2 regions of the Paenibacillus sp. GL_099_B genome follow, and region 1 is predicted to be linked to the other one. Evidence: riboswitches for the same ligand, from Rfam matches in the RefSeq annotation. Region 1 holds a riboswitch; the other holds the start of a gene.
What was found. Region 1 has a riboswitch for glycine ahead of gcvT (glycine cleavage system aminomethyltransferase GcvT). Riboswitches for the same ligand answer to the same signal wherever they lie in the genome.

Region 1 (9,930 bases):
CAGAATGTAAGGGAAATAAATCTCGTGAATCCCGCCAAAGAAATGGATGATTACAGCACCTGGAGCGGAAGACTTGGCAGATCCGCGACCGAAGAAGCAGTATGCCAGCAAAATGCCGAGTCCAGGTCCTGGATTGGATTCAAGCATAAATAATACGGATTGACCCAATTCTCTTGCTTGATCCGTAGCAATTGGTGTCAGAATCCCATGGTTGATCGCATTGTTCAGGAATAATACTTTTCCTGGCTCAATGATCAGATTGACCAGCGGGAGAAGACCAGCATTCATCAAAGCTTCTACCCCGGCTGACAACACCTTGCTAATCGCTTCAACGAAAGGCCCGATGCCTTTAAGGGCTAGAAGGGCCAAAATCCCACCAATAATACCAGCGGAGAAGTTGTTAACCAGCATCTCAAACCCTGATTTAATTTTGCCATCGACAGCTTTGTCAAATTTCTTAATGACCCAGGCACCCAATGGTCCGGCTATCATAGCACCAAGAAACATTGGAATGTCACTGCCGACAATAACCCCGATGGTCATGATCGCACCGACTACACCACCACGTTGGCCGTGTACCATGGTACCGCCTGTGTAACCGATAAGCAAAGGCAGCAAATATTTGATCATTGGATCAACCAGCAATGCAAAATCTGCGTTAGGGAACCATCCTTTTGGAATGAACAATGCCGTAATCAGACCCCAGGCGATAAATGCACCCATGTTCGGCATAACCATACCGCTTAGGAAACGTCCAAACTTCTGAACGCCGACCCGTATTCCTCCGCTTTTTTCGGACTTTGCGTCCACTGAACTCATATTGAAAACCTCCTCAACATATTAAACCTTGATTCCACTGAATTTTGACAACGATGATCCAGACGAACGAAGGTACAAATCTGCAATAAATCTTTAATTTACAACCATATCGTAAATGAAAACGGTATCTTCTACAACGAAATGAAAACCTACTTCCGTCATGAACGTTGATGACAAGATTTAAATTTAAAGGATTGTTCCTTATTTACACCTGTATATGGATTGGAACCTGTTATTCCCTTTCATGTATCATACCCACGAAATGCCCCATTTTAATGACAAATGAAATTGTAAATTTATTCTATTTAAATGAGCTGTTTCTATCTCAATTAGAAATAATGATGAAACACGTTAGATTGATATTCATTCCATCCCATTCATCAGTTAACAACGAAAAAAAGCGCAATTACCTCACCCTGTCCCAGGTGAGGCAATTGCGCCTAAGTATTCTCCGAATGAGCTGTATCACCATCCGGATCTATAATCAATCGATTCATTTTTATTACGTTAAACGGACTTTTCCATCAAGCTGAAACTCCGTATCTAGCGGAAATTTGCACCTTAATATTATTCCGTATGTTTACGATACGCATCCGCATTCATCAATGTGGAAAGTGCTGCTGTCAGGTCGCCCTCAACACGAATTTCAATCATCCAGCCTTCCTTATATGGGGAGTTGTTAACCAGCTCCGGGGAATCCTGCAATGCATCATTCACAGCAATAATCGTTCCACTGACAGGAGAAAACAAATCCGAAACGGTTTTGACGGATTCAATCGTTCCAATGCCGTCTTCCGCTTTTACATCCGATTCAAGGTCAGGCAATTCCACAAACACAATGTCACCCAGCTGATGCTGCGCGAACTCGGTAATACCAATACGTACGGTATCCTCCCCTACGGTCTGCACCCATTCGTGCTCTTCACTGTACAGGAAATCACTTTTCAATTCGCTCATCGATATCCGCCTCGCTTTTCATTAATGAGTGCATGCGTTTCTTTGACCTTAACCTTTTTCCCAGAACATAGCGTATGATATTTTCGATTCAAATGTCAAGATACCTCACAATTTATTTGTTTTTCTTCCTTATATGCCTGTAACTCAAATGGACCCTCCCTACATATAATGGTGAATATTAGAAAAGTAAGCGCACTCTTTATAAATAGACGAACGTTGTGAAGTGAATTGAAAATATCATTCGGATTTTTTATTCATTTCTATGATATCGTTCTTGACATCAATAGACGATTCAGGCTTTAATGAGAGTAGTAAATGTGTTTAATTGGTCTATGCAATACCCGCGGATGAATGTAAAGGGAGAGATTACCCTTGACACCCGAATCAGGGTGTACATGCGGTAACGCCGAAGGAGTAAACCACCGACAAGCGGAGGTGAATCTCTCAGGCAAAAGGACTTTTACGGGACGCAACTCTGGAGAGCATCTATTCGCCCTGTGTGGGCGTTATGATCACCCAAGGGGAAACTTGCTGCATCAGGCGGCGGGGTAACTCTCAGGTACCAAGGACAGAGCCTAAGAATACAGCGTGCTTCTGGCATGCCGATTCTTTGGCCTGTCCTTTTCCTTTTTCCCAAAAAAACGAAAACAGGTTATAGAGCGGCGCTGCCTTATAGCGTCCTTACCTTCTTTTATAAAATATGATGCCAAATTCATTGATCCATGGTTATACACTCGGCCGGTTGACGGCCCATGACGAGGTGATTGGATGTCCGATTTGCTTAGAACCCCACTCTTTCCACTCTATCAGCAATATGAAGGCGTACGATGCATTGATTTTGGCGGCTGGGAGCTGCCTGTGCAATTCAGCGGAATTCAGAAAGAGCATGAAGCGGTGCGAGAACGTGCCGGATTATTTGATGTATCCCACATGGGCGAATTCACCGTACAAGGTGAACACGCAGAAGCTTTTTTACAGCACATGACCACCAATGATGTAACAACAATCGTTCCCGGTCAGGCCCAATACACGTTAATGTGTTATCCGGATGGCGGCGTGGTCGATGATCTGCTGATCTATAAATTGAAAGACCAGCATTATATGCTGGTAGTTAACGCCTCCAACATCGACAAGGACTGGGCATGGCTGCAACAGCATATGACGCCAGGCGTAACAATGACCAATGATTCGGATCAAACGGCGCTGCTCGCCCTCCAAGGTCCTCTGGCTGTAGATATTCTCAGAACGGTGACAGACACCGATGTGTCTTCCATTGAGCCTTTCCGCTTTGTGGCAAATGCGAAGGTATGTGGTGTTACATTGTTGTTATCCCGCACCGGATATACGGGTGAAGATGGCTTTGAGCTCTATGTTCCTGCGGAACAAGCTGCTGAGGTCTGGAACGGATTGATGCAAGCGGGAGAAGGTCACGGACTCGTTCCGACAGGACTGGGTGCCCGGGATACCCTGCGTTTTGAAGCTAAGCTTCCCCTGTATGGACAGGAATTGTCTTCAACCATCTCACCGCTGGAGGCTGGCGTTGGCATGTTTGTGAAGCTAAATGCCGGACCGTTTATCGGACATGAAGCCTTGTTGCAGCAAAAAAATGATGGGCCTGCCCGCAAGCTGGTCGGCATCGAAGTGCTGGAACGGGGCATTCCCCGCCCCCATTATCCGATTTACGCCGAAGGCGTGCAGATTGGTGAAGTGACCACAGGCACCCAATCGCCTACATTGAAACGCAATCTGGGGCTGGCCTTGATTGACAGTAAATATGCTGCACTGGGTACCCCGCTGGAGATTGAGATTCGTGGCAAGAAACTGAAAGCCGAGGTCGTGAAGACCCCATTTCATAAACGGACACGTGCGCCAAAGACACCTACTCAAGGAGCTGATCAAGCATGAGCAAGCATCGCTACATTCCCATGACCGAGCAGGATCAGAGTGCCATGCTGGCAACCATCGGTGTGGAAACGATTGAGGATCTGTTCCATGACATTCCACAGGAGATTCGCTATCAGGGCGAACTGCCTATTTCCTCCAAACTGGATGAATACGCACTGACACGTCATATGTCGAAGCTAGCGGGAGCGAATGCCAACTTCGAGACACACGCCAGTTTCCTGGGTGCAGGCATTTATGATCACCACGTTCCCTCCGTCATTAATCATGTCATCTCCCGTTCCGAGTTCTATACAGCCTATACACCTTATCAACCCGAGATCAGCCAAGGAGAATTGCAGGCGATTTTCGAGTTTCAATCCTACATCTGTGAGTTAACAGGCATGGCTGTAGCCAATGCCAGCATGTACGATGGTGCGACAGCATTTGCGGAAGCAGGCAATCTGGCCGCAGCGGCAACCCGCCGCAAACAGCTGATTGTGTCACGTACCGTGCACCCCGAATCCCGTCAGGTATTGCAAGCTTATGCTCACGGCCTCAATCTGGAGATTGTTGAGATTGGATATCAAAATGGTGTAACAGACTGGGATGCCCTGCAAGCCGCCGTGTCCGATGACACCGCAGCCGTCATGATCCAAAGCCCGAACTTCTTCGGCGCCGTGGAAAATGTAAAACAGGCCGCAGATCTTGCGCATGCGCACAAGAGTCTGCTCGTGGTCAGCGCCAACCCGCTATCGCTGGGTCTGCTGGAAGCCCCAGGCAAGCTGGGTGCTGACATCGTCGTTGGCGACGCGCAGCCCCTTGGCATCGCCGCTTCACTCGGCGGCCCAACATGCGGATACTTCGCCGTATCCCAGGCTCATATGCGCCGGATTCCTGGCCGAATTGTAGGCCAGACAACGGACCGCAACGGCAAGCGTGGTTTTGTACTCACGCTGCAAGCACGGGAACAGCATATTCGCCGGGAAAAGGCGACGTCCAACATCTGTTCCAACCAGGCGTTACTCGCGCTAAGCGCCTCTGTCTATATGTCTATTATGGGTAAACAAGGCATGATCGACGTCGCTGATTTGAATTTGCAAAAGAGCCATTATGCCCTTAACACGTTTACCGCAATTCCAGGCGTCTCTCTTACGTTTACCGCACCTACTTTCAATGAGTTTGTTATCCAACTGCCTGAAGGAACAAATGTGGAACCACTACAACTGAAATTACTCGATGCAGGTTTCATTGGCGGCTATGAGCTTGGACGTGATTATCCCGAGCTCGCCGGACATATGCTGATTGCGGTTACTGAACGACGCAGCAAGGAAGAGATCGACGAATTCGCACGTGTATTGGAGGGATCGCTGTGACTCAAGAAACGACAACAAAGACAACTACGACGACATCAGCTCAAGGACAATCGGAAACGGTAACCTCTATCTCCACTTCGGGCCAACCTGAAACCAGCACAACAGACACTAACCAGGCTGCCTCTCCAGCACCGGAGCAATCGTTGATTTTTGAACTTAGCAGTCCGGGTCGGGTCGCTTATTCCTTGCCTGAATGCGACGTTCCCCGTCAAGCTGTGGATTCCCTGATTCCCCGGGAAATGCTTCGGTCGGAAGCAGCAGCATTGCCTGAGGTTTTTGAAGTTGACGTCATTCGCCATTACACTGCCCTGTCTCGTCGTAATTTCGGGATAGATAACGGATTCTATCCGCTGGGCTCTTGTACGATGAAATATAATCCGAAGATTAATGAGGATGTGGCCCGTTACAACGGGTTCGCCAAAATTCATCCATATCAGCATGAATCCAGCATTCAAGGTGCACTTGAACTGCTTTACACGTTGCAAAATGACCTTGCCGGACTAACCGGTATGGACGCCGTTACGCTGCAACCGGCCGCTGGAGCACATGGCGAATGGACCGGGCTCATGATGATCCGTGCCTACCACGAAGGTCGTGGTGAACAGCGCACGAAAGTTATCGTACCGGACTCTTCTCACGGGACCAACCCGGCAAGTGCAACCGTAGCAGGTTTCGAAACGGTAACGATCCCTTCCCGCGCAGATGGTCTGGTAGATCTGGACGCACTTCGCGCAGCAGTTGGTTCGGATACCGCAGCGCTGATGCTGACCAACCCGAACACACTCGGACTTTTTGAAAAAGACATTCAGGAGATTGCCTCCATTGTGCACCAGGCAGGTGGCCTGCTGTACTACGATGGTGCCAACTCCAATGCCATTATGGGCATCACCCGACCTGGCGATATGGGCTTCGACGTGGTGCATCTGAATTTGCATAAAACGATGAGTACTCCGCACGGCGGAGGTGGACCTGGTGCCGGCCCGGTTGGCGTGAAGAGCCGCTTGATTCCGTTTCTGCCGAAACCGATGGTCATTAAAAATGATGAGGGTATATATGAATTGGATCGCGAAGGCGATCAATCCATTGGCCGGGTCAAAGCGTATTATGGTAACTTCGGCATTCTGGTCCGTGCCTATGCCTACATTCGTACCTATGGACCTGAAGGCTTGCGCCGGGTATCTGAATGTGCGGTGCTCAACGCCAACTACATGATGGCCCGTCTCGCACCTTACTACGAGATTCCATATCCAGGCGTGTGTAAACATGAATTCGTTATGTCTGGTCGGGGGTTGAAGCAGTATGGTGTACGTACACTAGATGTTGCCAAACGATTGCTTGATTTTGGGTATCACCCGCCAACCGTGTACTTCCCGCTGAACGTTGAGGAGTGCATCATGATCGAACCAACGGAAACCGAGAGCAAAGAAACACTTGATGGGTTCATCGATACGATGATTCGCATTGCCAAGGAAGCAGAAGAGACACCTGAATTAGTACTCAATGCCCCTTATGGCACACCGGTTACCCGTCTGGATGAAACAACAGCGGCCCGTAAACCTGTACTGAACTGTGCTTGCAGTTAATGATGTAATAATTTTAGTCACACTGAGCTCTTGCTGATGTTTCCAAGTCAGCAAGAGCTTTATTTTTATTTTGATTTACATACGATCCCTCTCCCTTCAATATGTTTCACTCGATATTCCTATCCTAGCTCTTATATCAACACACAAAAAAAGCCGGTATCTGCTGTAACAACAGATACCGGCAAAATCGCTGCAAGACTGCAGCTTTTTTATCGGAAAAAGAACCCTTAAAATCGGGTGGAAACCCCGTAAAATTACGCTTGAATGCTTTGAACCAATTCAACGACTTGTTCAGCCGTTTGCATATCCAGTGCTTTGGCAGCAAGCTCTTGCATGTCTGCACGGGACAGCTTGGTGATCTGACTACGAGCTGGCAGAATGGATGTTGCACTCATGCTGAACTCATCCAGTCCGAGACCGAGCAGCAATGGAATTGCTGTTTCGTCTCCGGCCATCTCTCCACACATGCCAACCCATTTGCCTTCACGGTGTGCTGCATCGATTACCATTTTAACCAAACGCAAGATGGCAGGGTTGTATGGTTGATACAGATAAGCCACACGCTCGTTCATACGGTCAGCAGCCATTGTGTATTGAATCAGATCGTTCGTTCCGATACTGAAGAAATCCACTTCTTTGGCAAATTGATCCGCCAGAACTGCAGTCGAAGGAATTTCGACCATGATTCCGAGTTGAATGCTGTCAGAAACAGCAATACCTTCAGCAACCAGCTTCTCTTTCTCTTCGAGCAAGACAGCTTTCGCTTCACGGAATTCACCAAGTGTTGCGATCATAGGGAACATGACACGCAGGTTACCATGTACGCTTGCACGCAGCAATGCACGCAATTGAGTACGGAAAATGTCCAGACGGTCCAGACACAGACGAACTGCGCGGAAACCGAGGAATGGATTCATTTCTTTTGGCAGGTCCAGATATGGAAGCTCTTTATCTCCACCGATGTCGAGTGTACGAACAACAACAGGTTTGCCTTCCATTTTTTCCAGTACAGCCTTGTAAGCATTATACTGAATGTCTTCGGAAGGAAGCTTGTCTCTGCCCATGTACAGGAACTCGGTACGGTACAGGCCTACAGCCTCGCCGCCATTCTCCAGAACACCAGCAACATCATTCGGTGTACCAATGTTGGCTGCCAGTTCCACATGAACGTTGTCCACCGTTACCGTTGGCTCATCACGCAGTTTTCTCCACTCCGCACGTTGTGCATCGTATTGCTCCTGTTTGGAACGATACTCAGCAATAACATCATCCGTTGGATTAACCAGTACGTGACCGTCCAAACCGTCAACGATAATCATATCGCCTTGTTTCGCTTGAGCCAGAATGTCTTTGGTTCCAACGACAGCCGGGATTTCAAGGGAACGAGCCATGATCGCGGAGTGAGAAGTACGTCCACCAATATTGGTTGCAAAACCTTTTACATATTGACGGTTCAGTTGAGCCGTGTCGGAAGGCGTAAGATCCTCCGCAAGCACGATCACTTCTTCACTGATCTCAGCCGGACTCATGAATTCGATACCAAGCAAGTGATTTAGCACACGTTTGGTTACATCACGCATATCCGCAGCACGTTCCTGCAGGTAAGCACTCTTCATGTTTTCGAACATTTCGATAAATTGCGTTGCTGTTTCGTTCAATGCGAATTCCGCATTAATCTTATCATCTGCAATTTTCGCTTTAACCGGATCAATCAGTTCCGGGTCATTCAGAATGAGCAAATGCGAAGCAAAAATCTCAGCTTTTTTCTCGCCAAGCTCTTGTAAAGTACGCTCTTTGATCGCCTCAAGCTCAGCCTGGGACTTGCCCAGAGCCGAGTCGAGTTTCGCGATCTCTGCGTCAACGTCGTTGATTTCGCGTTTTTCTACAGAGTAGTTGGGATGCTCCAAGATAAACGCCTTGGCGATAGCAATACCCGCCGAAGCCGCGATCCCAGAAACATTAAGCATTAATTTCGCCCAGCCCTTCGTTAACCATAACGTCTGTCAGAGCTTGAAGAGCTTCAGCTTCTCCTTCGCCTTCAACGATGATGTTGATGGTGTCGCCTTGTTCCAAACCAAGGGAAAGTACACCCAGGATGGATTTCAAAGTTACTTTTTTACCGTTAGCTTCTGCAAAGGATTCTGCACCTTTGAATTTGTTTGCTGTATTAACCAGGGCTGTCGCCGGACGTGCGTGGATACCATCTTCGTCTGTAATTCTGAATGTTTGTTGCATTACAATCATCTCACTTTCAATAATTTAATTTAGGCATTGCATATATTTATCACTTGCTTGCCATCGTCGTAACACTTCTTATTTTATCTCAATGATTGGCTGATCGCCAATTTTCAGTACTCCACTCTTCTTGAGCGTAACTGTTGAGCCTTCCGGCAGATTGGTGAAAATGACCGGAGAGATGATCGACGGAGCATTAGCTTTCACATACTCCAGATCCACTTCCATAATCGGCTGTCCTGCAGATACCAGGTCTCCTTCCTGCACGAGCACGTTAAAGCCCTGACCTTTCAGCTTCACCGTGTTGACACCTATATGAACAAGCACTTCCTTGCCTCCGTCAGACATAATGCCCACGGCATGTTTGCTTGGAAACACGTTAAACACCTTACCATATACAGGAGAAGTAATCTTGCCATCATGAGGCAGAACAGCAAAGCCGTCACCTGTCATTTTCTCGGCAAAGACCGGATCAGGAACGTTTGTGATGTCCATCAACTCGCCGTTTACAGGCATTACGATGTCCTCTGCAATAATACGTTCGCCTTCTTCACCTTGCGCCTTCTCCTGTTCAGGAGCTGGCTTATCCACAGCTGCTGGAGCTGGTGCCGGTGTCCGTCCTGCAATGATATCCTGCATTTGGGATTTAATCGTATCTGAACGTGTACCGAAGATGGCCTGTACATTATTACCCACTTCAAGTACGCCAGATGCACCCAATTGTTTCAAACGATCTTTATTTACGCTAGATTTCTCATTTACTTCAATCCGCAAACGAGTAATGCAGGCATCCAGATGTTTGATATTCTCTTGGCCGCCGAATGCTGCAAGAATGTTATGAGGCAGATCATCCGTTGAACCTGAACCTCCGCCGCCGGAAGCTGTATCAGGAGTTGCCTCTTCACGTCCTGGTGTTTTCAGATTGAATTTGCGAATGATGAATCGGAAACCGAAATAGTAAATCACTGCAAGAATCAAACCTACGATAATAACATCCCACCAAGGCGTACGATTCGGAATGATCCCGAAGATCAAGAAGTCAATGAATCCACCGGAGAACGTCATCCCAATTTTGACTC
Region 2 (9,930 bases), 2.0 Mb from region 1:
TCCTGCCCTGCGTGCAGAAGGCAGCATTCGATTCCTGCAGGCCCGTGAAGGCGGAAGCCAGCTTGTGATGGAACGACAGGATGAGGAGGAGCGTATTCTGGTCCTCTTTAATCGTTCGGAAGAAACAGCTATCGTCGAGTTGGAAGCAGGTGCCGGGGAGTGGACGGAGTTATTTGGGGAGAATTATCGTACAGCCAAGGAAGAGGGAATCCTGGCCGTTGAGCTGCCCGCATATGGATATGCTGTACTAAGTACAGATATCGCGTAGCTTTTTAATATTGTTGTGTCTTTACAATTCCAACGCACTACAAGCAACGCCGAATAAGCGCTCACAGGCCTGTTACTGATCTGTAGAGCGCTTTTCTGCGTTATGGATGGATCTTCAATTGATTTAGGGACATGGATACTATTGAAAGCTACTGTGGCGCGGTCAGCTGTTCCTTGAGCAATCGGATGGTAGCCTCATATTGCACAAGCCCCACTTGCATACATAAACGCTGTGCAGGTGAGATCTGTTCGCCGAATTGCTTCATCTGGCGCTGCAGCTCGGCATACAGCAATTCTTTACGATTCAGCTCCGACCGGACCCACCCTGCTACGGTATCTTCATCCGCCAGTTCTCCGAAATACAGACGCATCAGAAAATCAGAACGGAACACCTCGGCTTCCAGGGGACTCATCAAATAGGTATTGAACTCCGCAGACCCTTCCGGTGTTAATGTATACACATTTTTGTCAGGTTTCCCTTCTTGTCTAACGGATTCTTTGGTCAATAACCCTGACTTTTCCATCTTCGCAAGTGTGGGATAAATGGTGCCAAAGCTGGCATCGAAGAAAAATGAAAAATATTGTTCAAAGTACTGCTTGATCTCATATCCGGAACATGGCTGATTGTGCAGTATTCCGAGGATGACATGCTGCGTGTTCATCGGTGTACCGCTCCTTTCCAATTGCTCTTAACGTATCACATCCTCCCTTATACGTTCAACATCATCAGACGTCCACGGATCGGCTTATCCGGCAAAAGGGGGCTTATCGTTATCCATGTTATCCACGATCAGGTGAAGGCAGGTTTCCAGTCAGAGCGACAGGTGTCGCAGCAGACTTGGACTCCAAAGGTATGCCGGATTGTGCAGGACCTGAACGTTTGACCCACGTGCACACAGCTCCCAGAAGCAACGTCGCCGCTCCAATTACCACCAGAAGCAGAACATCATGACTAATCCCATCGCCGCCAAGCACCAGATTCATCATGCCTTCCACCGCGTAGGTTGCTGGCAGATAATGACCGATCTGTTGATAGAAGTCAGGCATGACATCGCGCGGAATGGTTGCGCCCGATGACAACATCAGCAGAGGCAACAATGCACTGTTTAACCATGCTCCAGCATTTCCAAGCAGCAACAAGCTCAATTGCGCCACGAATAGAAAAGATAGAGTAATCAACAACTGAAATAGCCATAACATCCACCATCCATCTGCTGATGATACTCCCATAACATGCATCATCCCCGCTCCAACAAGCGATACGATTAATGCAGCACCAACATTGATGATATTGCGTGCCCAAAAGCGTTCCCATTTCCCTGCCTTGTTACTTAGTTCACCAGAAACCTTTTGCAGATTCATGCCAAGCAGCATTGCACCTGTAAACGTAGCTGTCACAATCAACATTGGTACCATGGAAAAAGCAAAGTTATGAACTGGATTCAGCCGTTCCACTTCTGCCTCCACCCGGGAAGATAACCCCGCTGCCATCGCATTCGCCTGATCGTCAGCCATACCTGATTGATTCAGCACTCCCCGAATGCTGTTTTGCTGTACTTCACGGTTCAACGTCGCTGTAACTTGTGCGGATACGGTCTGCATCACACTTTTTACGGTAGCCACGTTGGATTCATTCATTACATACTTCACTGCCACCGGGCTCGACAAATCTCCCGCCTGCTGCATGAAACCGGATGGAATCTCGATAATCATATATACATCCCGGTCCGTTAACATCTGTCTGGCTTCTTCCATTGATTCAGATGGTTTGATCACGAAATGAAGCCCCTCTGCAAGAGACTTTGCCACCGGCTCCGCCGCAGCCCCATCTTCATTTACGATGGTTACTGCAAGCTGATTCATCCGTGCATTTACCTGATCATATCCACTAAGCCAAATGGTATTAAAAAAAACCTGGAACAATACGGCTGTAATTAACCCGACTACTGTAGCTCCATTTTTCAAAAACAGAAGACTCGTTTGAAAAACACTTTTCATGTTATCCATCTCCTTAATTTGTATAACTTATTCTCGGTCCTATATATCTTGTTGATATATAACAATACATAATATATCTAATCGATATATAAACGTCAATACCTTTTTATTTTTCTTGTTGGAACAACAAAAAAGCCGATACGCTTCTTCTTCAGGAAGAATTCGTATCGGCTTTTTTATAATAATGGGAGCAGATCATTACCGTTAATGATCCAAGTTCCACGAATTAAATTCAGTTCTTGTTCGTTCATGGATGTTATGCCTTGGCTTCTGGTTCATTTTCAGCAGGAGACTCAGCTTCAATCTCAGGCTCCGCACGCTTCGCCTTTGGTTTAGCAAGCTTCTCCATCATTTTCCGTCCTGTCGGTGTTTGGGCAAGCCCACCTTGGGCCGTTTCACGGTGCCTGCTCGGCATCGCACTGCCCACTTCCAGCATGACATCAATGACTTCGTCAGAAGGAATGGCACTTCGTACCCCGGCCAGCGCCATGTCGGCCGCAGCCAAAGCGGTTACGGCACCCAGTCCGTTACGGACGATGCACGGAATTTCCACGAGGCCTGCGACAGGATCGCAGATAAGGCCCAATGTGTTTTTTAACGCGAGACCTACCGCATGAACCACTTGCTCCGGCGTTCCTCCACGCAGCTCCACCATAGCTCCAGCGGCCATGCCGATGGCAGAACCCACTTCAGCCTGACAGCCGCCCTCGGCACCGGAGATAAATGAATTGTTGGCAATGACGTAACCGATCGCTCCCGCACAGAACAGACCGTTCACCAGATGCTCGTCACTCCAGCCAAAACGCTCCTGGGAGCTGATAAACACACCCGGAATGATGCCGCAAGAACCGGCTGTCGGTGTCGCTACGATCCGGCCCATGGAGGCATTCACTTCCGATACACAAAGGGCATACGCCATGGCCAGTGCAGAAGCATCTCCAGAACAAGTCTCACCTTTACGAATGTACTCAGCCATTTTTTTGCCGTCTCCGCCAGTCAAGCCGCTGCGTGATGTTGTATCTTCTGTTAGCCCTTTGTGTACAGCTTCCTTCATCACCTGATAGTAATCCGACATCTGCCGCACAACATCCACTTCCGAGATATTCGTCTCCTGAACCTGCTCTTCGATCATCAGCTCGGCAATGGTCTTGGACTCTGCTGTACAGATGGTATTCAGTTCATGTAGATGTTTAAACCGCATCAGGCTCGACCCCTCTCTTCAAATCAATCACGCGAATGTCCAGCATATGATCCAGCGACCGCAGACGGTTCAACATCTCAGGATTCGGCACACCATCCATCTCCATCGCTGTCAGTGCTTCACCATCCCGGGCTTTCCGATCCACTTGCATGTACCCGATGTTCACCCCGGACGAACTGATGGTGGAGGTTACCGAAGCGAGCACCCCTGCTTTGTCCGAATGGCGAAGTACAAGTGTGGGGAACTCTCCGCTGATCTGTACACGAAAATCATTCAATGCATGCACCGATACACTACCACCGCCGATGGAAGCACCGATTAGTGAACATTGACGGTCTCCGTGCCATAGTTCAATCTTGACCGTATTCGGATGAGGAGCAGGCAGGCCGCTTGTGAAAAACTCTACCTCCATACCCGCTTCCTCTGCATATTGTTCTGCATCCGGTATACGTGGGTCATCAGTCACATAATCAAGCAGGCCACCGATCAACGCAAGATCCGTACCATGCCCCTGATACGTATCAGCAAACGAGCCGTATAGAGTTAATCGAGCGCGTTCAGGCGTGCATCCCAGCCACTGACGGGCAATTCGCCCCAATCTTGCCGCTCCAGCCGTATGTGAACTTGATGGACCTGTCATGGACGGACCAATAATTGAAAAAACATCTTTAAAACGCATCGCAAACCCTCCATTTATAATCGTCATTTTCATCCAGACGTACACCCATAATGTTCCTTTATTACTGAATGATGACATGAGAAAAGGACAGAAGAAGGCCCTAGGCCCTCTCTCTGTCCTCGATACCTGAGAGTTTCATGATAAGCAGCGCGGCGAATCGATGCATTCCTGTATTCACAGGTGATGTCACCCTGCACACCGTGCTGCTTGACCATATACCCCTTGGGTGGCGCAGTTCGCGCACTCTCCAGAGTTGCGTCCAACGATGGTACATTTACCTGAGAGATTAACCGCTGCGCCGGGTGCGTAGCAGCTTGCTCCTTCGGTGCCCGACAGCTGCCATTTTACTCGACAAGCTCAGGTCTCTCCCGCTCGCTATCATTCGCTGTATGGAACCATTCTGATTTTGTACCAGAACGATAATTGAAGTTTTTAATACTTTCTCATTAAGATTAATCGACCGGAAGATCAGTGTCAACAAACTTAACGATTTCTTTGCGAATATTTGCTTTTTACCATTTTATACACAAGATAAACTAACGAATTGTAAACTTTCATCACATGAATGTGTTAATGCGTTTCATCTCGAAAGCGTATACATTGTTCATTTTCTATTAGCCAATATCTGTGTTTAATACTATCTATGTTATGTTCCACAGAACGGTTCGGGTATTCAGGCAACCATTATTCTGTACTAGAATTGTTGTGTTTCTGCTTGTCACCCCACCATCGCCTTAGGCTTCGCCGGTTCATCGTAATACCTGCTTCGGGAAGGAAGCATACTCGTCACCAATCCCAACGCAGCCAGCAGCATAACCCCAGATACAACTGTATATACCATACGAAGTGACAACTGCTCTGCCACTACCCCTGCAATCAAAATGGAAGCCACCTGCAGCAGACTTAACACAAGTCCAAGTACACTACTCATTCGCCCCATCAGATCGACAGGGATATTATTTTGATAAAAGTTAACCAGGCCCGTATTCGCCAGTGCCGAGCACAGACCGAGCAGAATAAAGGCAACCGCCGCCAGCTCAAACGAGAATGAACGGGAGAAAAGAAAATAATCCAGCGACATGCCGACTACCAGAATAATCTGGAACAGGGCATATATACCGACCACGTAGCCCGACTTCCGGCTAAAGCTCAGTACAGCTCTCCAATCCTGGGCAACCATCTGAGGGGTCAGTCTGCTGCCTGTCCCTATATTCTGTTCTCCAATGCCCAGTTTGGGAAGAAACATTAGAATCAACGCAGAAGCAACAAAGGAAACCGCATTGGCATAAATGGCTGCCGCCGGAGATAGATAAATCAGCATCACTCCTGCAACTGCTGGGCCGGTAATAAATGCCCCTGAGCTGATCAGGGCTTGTAGGGAATTGAAGCGCTTGCGCCGTTCAGCAGGTACCAACCGGGTAATGTATACCTGAGAGGAAGGGACAAATATAGATGAAGACATGCTGATCAAAAACATCACTGCGTACATCATCCATAGGCTGGACATCAGTGGGAGCGCCGCCACCAACAATGCCCGTAGCATATCAGCACCAATCATCAGCTGTCGCTGATCATAACGATCAATCAGGCTGCCTGACCAAAACTTAGTGCACACCGAAGCAATCGGCGAGATAATCCACAACCCTGCGACTGCCGCTGGAGACTGTGTCATATTCAATACCATCAGGTTAATCGCCACAATATATATGAAATCACCCAGATTGGATATGCCCACTCCGCTAAGTAGCAATCCGGCATGCTTCCAGCCACCAGACTGCCCCTTCGATGCAACTCTCTTTGCACGAATGTTCTTCATAGCGCTACCCACCCACTAGAAATCACAAATTATAACTCATAGAAAATACTCTCGTTCTGTACATATGGTCTACAAAATTTGCTGCATATAAGAGGCATTCGCTCTTTCATCCATTCGTACCTGGACTCATTCTCCATCTGAAATGCAAAATAGCCGAACGTAAAAATCAGCATGAATCCTTCCATTAACCGAATATCACGCTTCGTCAGTGGTCCTGTCTGCTCCGTATATCCCGATAGGAAGACATCCCGTTCCTCCCGATTGAAAATCGTAGCCGCACCTCCGGCATCAAAGAGATAGTAGCCATACCCGTATAAACAAAAATCAATCATAGATATGCCCTGATCCGTCACTAGCAGATTGCCGCGGGTAATATCTCCGTGTATTACTCCCCATGTCTCGGCATTCTGCGGATACGTTTCGAGTTGCCCGTTAATGTTCTCAAACGTCTCACGAATCAGATCGAAATCTTCAGGAGTAAAGATGCCACGTCTAACGCCTTCCTCCAATTGCTCCAACATGACCAGATTCTCTTTGATCGAGCCATAGGCTGGTCTTACTCCCGTTTGCTCTAAGGCAGGGCTATCGTTATATATATCTGAGATGATCGCCTTATCAGCGTGCTGTTCACGGTCATTCGTCTGCTGCCCGCTTTCAGACTTCAGTGAACCCACCTGTGGCTCAGGAGCTCCCGTTGGTCGTCGTCCATATTGGTGCAACGTCTGCAACTGTACGCCCAAATCATGAATCTGCGCTGTTGTCAGACGTTCTCCCTGCTTAATATCCCTGCCCTCAATCCATTCCAGAACAGTACAACAGATCTCTTCTCCTGCTTCGTCCAACCAGACGGTGACCCACTCATCCGATGTATTTCGCACAGGTATCTGCACTCGCAATGGGCTGGTAGCCCGTAATTCATAAAGTAGATTCATCTCTGCTTCAAGTGCAGGTCGTGTATGCTGGATGCCCGTCATGCTTGCAAAAGCGGCTTTATGTATACGCAATAGGTATTTCTGTCCGGTTGATTCATCAACCACCTGATACGTTAGATTTTCATTATGTCGGATAAAGGAAATTGCAGGCTTTTCTATGGAATAATGCGAGATAATTTCATTTGCCATGGTGTCATGGGAAATCTTATGGGTAGTTATGATCTACATCTCCTTCTCTTATCAAATTAAAGGTAGCGTTTACAAATATCGTAGCATGATTGTTTTTACTTTGGCAAACTATTCCAAATACGTGCTTATGTAAAAAAGCATAACCCCCGAACTGCATCGCCCGGGTGCTATGCTTCCTTCTATCTCTATAAATCTATCTAGATCTCATACTCCATCCAATATAACAATTAACCGAAACGTCCCATAATATATTCTTGTGTCAGACGATTGTCCGGGTTGGTGAAAATATGCTCCGTATCTCCGTGTTCAATCATGCTTCCCAGATAAAAATAAGCTGTATAATCCGAGATGCGTGCCGCCTGCTGCATATTATGGGTAACAATTACGATCCGAAGATCCTTCTTGAGCTCCGAGATCAACTCCTCCACCTTACCCGTTGATACCGGGTCAAGCGCGGATGCCGGCTCATCGAGCAGCAAAATCTGCGGATCAACCGACAACGCGCGGGCGATACAGAGCCGCTGCTGTTGTCCACCCGAAAGGGCCAGGGCAGATTCATTCAGTCTGTCCTTCACTTCGTCCCAGAGCGCAGCGCGGCGCAGGCTTTTTTCCACAATTTCATCCAGTGCCTTCTTGCTCTTGATACCGCGGTAGCGGGGGCCAAACGCGATATTATTGTAAATGGACTTGTGAAAAGGATTCGGCTTCTGCCAAACCATGCCGATCTTCTGGCGAAGCTTGATTACATCTGTGCCCGGCTCATTCAGATCATTGCCATCCATCCAGATATGTCCCTCCGTGCGGGAACCGGCAATCTCGTCGTTCATTCGGTTGAGCGACCGCAGGAATGTGGATTTACCACAGCCGGATGGTCCAATGAGTGCCGTTACACTGGCTTCGGGAAAAGTCAGGCTGATCTGCTTAACTGCCTGAAAATGCCCATAATATATGCTTAACTGTTCCGTACCAAAAGGTATGGCCATATTGGTTCCTCCTTATTTCGAAGCTGTCATGCGGCGGTAAACCACCCGACCGATCCAGCGTGCACTCAGATTGAACGCCAGCACAAGAAGTACAAGCACGGCTGAAGCCCCAGCTGCTACTTCTTTGGAATCTGGGCCAATACCTTCACTGTTTACTTTCCAGATGTGTACGGCCAGCGTCTCTGCCGGACGCAATGGATTGATCGGCGACCTTGGACTCGTTGGATTCCAGTCCGTGAAGTCCAGCGGTGGACTACTCATACCCGCTGTAAACATCAGGGCTGCTGCTTCACCGAAGATACGGCCCGATGCCAGGATCGTACCCGTGATCAAGCTTGGCAATGCCACAGGCAGCAGAATGGAGGTAATAATTTTCCATTTGGACAACCCGAGTGCAAGACCCGCTTCCTTCTGCTCTTTCGGAACGGCCCGGAACGCTTGCTCCGTTGTCCGCACCATAAGCGGAAGATTGAATATAGCCAAGGCCATGGCACCCGATAATAAGGAGAATCCAAGACCAAATGTATTAACAATTAACAAGAGTCCGAACAAACCAATAACGATAGATGGGAACGAGGATAACACTTCGACAACGAGTCGAATAAAACTTGTGATCCGGCCCGGCTTGGCGTACTCAGCCATATAAATACCGCCGCCCCATCCGAGCGGAATCGTAATAATCAAAGTCAGAACAAGCAGGAATATCGAGTTGAATAATTGCGGTCCAATCCCGCCTCCACCTTTGAGCAACTGTGGTGCACTGGTCAGAAAGTGCCAGTTAATCTGCCCAATCCCACGTACCAGAATGAAGCCAAGCAAACCGAGCAAGAGAACAACAATGAACAGGGCCAGAACAACGATAATGGATGTGGCAACTTTATCTACCGTTTTAGCCTTCATTTTCATACCCGGTTCCTCCTTTCAAGCAGGCGAACCAGAATGACGAAGACAAAGGTCATCACCAGCAGGACAAGCGCCATACTCCACAGTGCATTATTATGAACAGATCCCATCGTGGTGTTACCCATACTCAGGGTGATTACACTCGTTAACGTTGAAGCCGATTCGAGCAATGATGTCGGTACATGCGGTGCATTCCCGATGACCATCTGTACGGCAAGAGCTTCACCAAATGCGCGAGCCATACCAAGTACAATCCCTGTCAGCAAAGCTGGAAGAACTGTCGGGATAATGACACGGTAGATCGTTTGCCAACGAGTTGCCCCCAGTGCGTAGGATGATTCACGCAGACCTTTCGGCAGTGCAGACAGTGCATCTGCCATAATGCTTGTTACGGTAGGCAAAATCATAACAGACAGAACCAAACATCCGGCTGCAATCCCGACGCCGGCTCCGCCAAACATACTGCGCAATAAAGGAACGATAACACTGAGACCGATAAACCCGTACACAACGGAAGGAATACCGGACAGCAGCTCAATCGCAGGTTGCAATATCTTTTTACCTTTACCTGGTACAATCTCGGTCATGAAGAGCGCTGCACACAAGCTAAGCGGACTTGCAATCAGAGCTGCAAGCAATGTTGTTATGAATGAACCGGTAATGAACGGCAACGCTCCGTAGGCAGCGGGTTCCCCCGTTGGGTTCCACGTTTTTCCGGATAAAAATTCGCGTAAACTTACGCCATTCTGGAAAAAGGTCGACAAGCCTTTGGACGCTACAAAATAAACGATGGAAAACATGACAACGATCAGGAAAACGACACAAATCGACGTATAGATCCGTCCCGTCCACTCTTCCCAATAATGCTTCTCTCTCAAGGGCCGGCGCGGTTTCAACTTGTTGTTCATTACCGTTCCCCCTTCGGTCTGTTCCATAACAACCATCCTTCTATAGTAGAATTC

Region 2: linked by a shared signal. The riboswitch ahead of sdaAB (L-serine ammonia-lyase, iron-sulfur-dependent subunit beta) and the one ahead of gcvT (glycine cleavage system aminomethyltransferase GcvT) in region 1 are both predicted to bind glycine.

What each region holds. Positions count from the first base shown of each region.
Region 1 is NZ_CM174430.1:5,539,595-5,549,524, forward strand. Features, by position in the region: gene AC3ITG_RS25155 (PTS mannitol transporter subunit IIBC) at 1-819, opposite strand, end outside; gene gcvH (glycine cleavage system protein GcvH) at 1,387-1,776, opposite strand; glycine riboswitch at 2,124-2,246, shown strand; glycine riboswitch at 2,250-2,350, shown strand; gene gcvT (glycine cleavage system aminomethyltransferase GcvT) at 2,545-3,681, shown strand; gene gcvPA (aminomethyl-transferring glycine dehydrogenase subunit GcvPA) at 3,678-5,033, shown strand; gene gcvPB (aminomethyl-transferring glycine dehydrogenase subunit GcvPB) at 5,177-6,616, shown strand; gene ptsP (phosphoenolpyruvate--protein phosphotransferase) at 6,871-8,583, opposite strand; gene AC3ITG_RS25185 (HPr family phosphocarrier protein) at 8,576-8,851, opposite strand; gene ptsG (glucose-specific PTS transporter subunit IIBC) at 8,930-9,930, opposite strand, start outside.
Region 2 is NZ_CM174430.1:485,718-495,647, reverse strand. Features, by position in the region: gene AC3ITG_RS02410 (alpha-glycosidase) at 1-268, shown strand, start outside; gene AC3ITG_RS02405 (PadR family transcriptional regulator) at 417-929, opposite strand; gene AC3ITG_RS02400 (YhgE/Pip domain-containing protein) at 1,048-2,265, opposite strand; gene sdaAA (L-serine ammonia-lyase, iron-sulfur-dependent, subunit alpha) at 2,522-3,466, opposite strand; gene sdaAB (L-serine ammonia-lyase, iron-sulfur-dependent subunit beta) at 3,456-4,145, opposite strand; glycine riboswitch at 4,257-4,398, opposite strand; glycine riboswitch at 4,403-4,526, opposite strand; gene AC3ITG_RS02385 (MFS transporter) at 4,864-5,961, opposite strand; gene AC3ITG_RS02380 (phosphotransferase enzyme family protein) at 5,991-7,082, opposite strand; gene pstB (phosphate ABC transporter ATP-binding protein PstB) at 7,310-8,065, opposite strand; gene pstA (phosphate ABC transporter permease PstA) at 8,078-8,965, opposite strand; gene pstC (phosphate ABC transporter permease subunit PstC) at 8,968-9,876, opposite strand.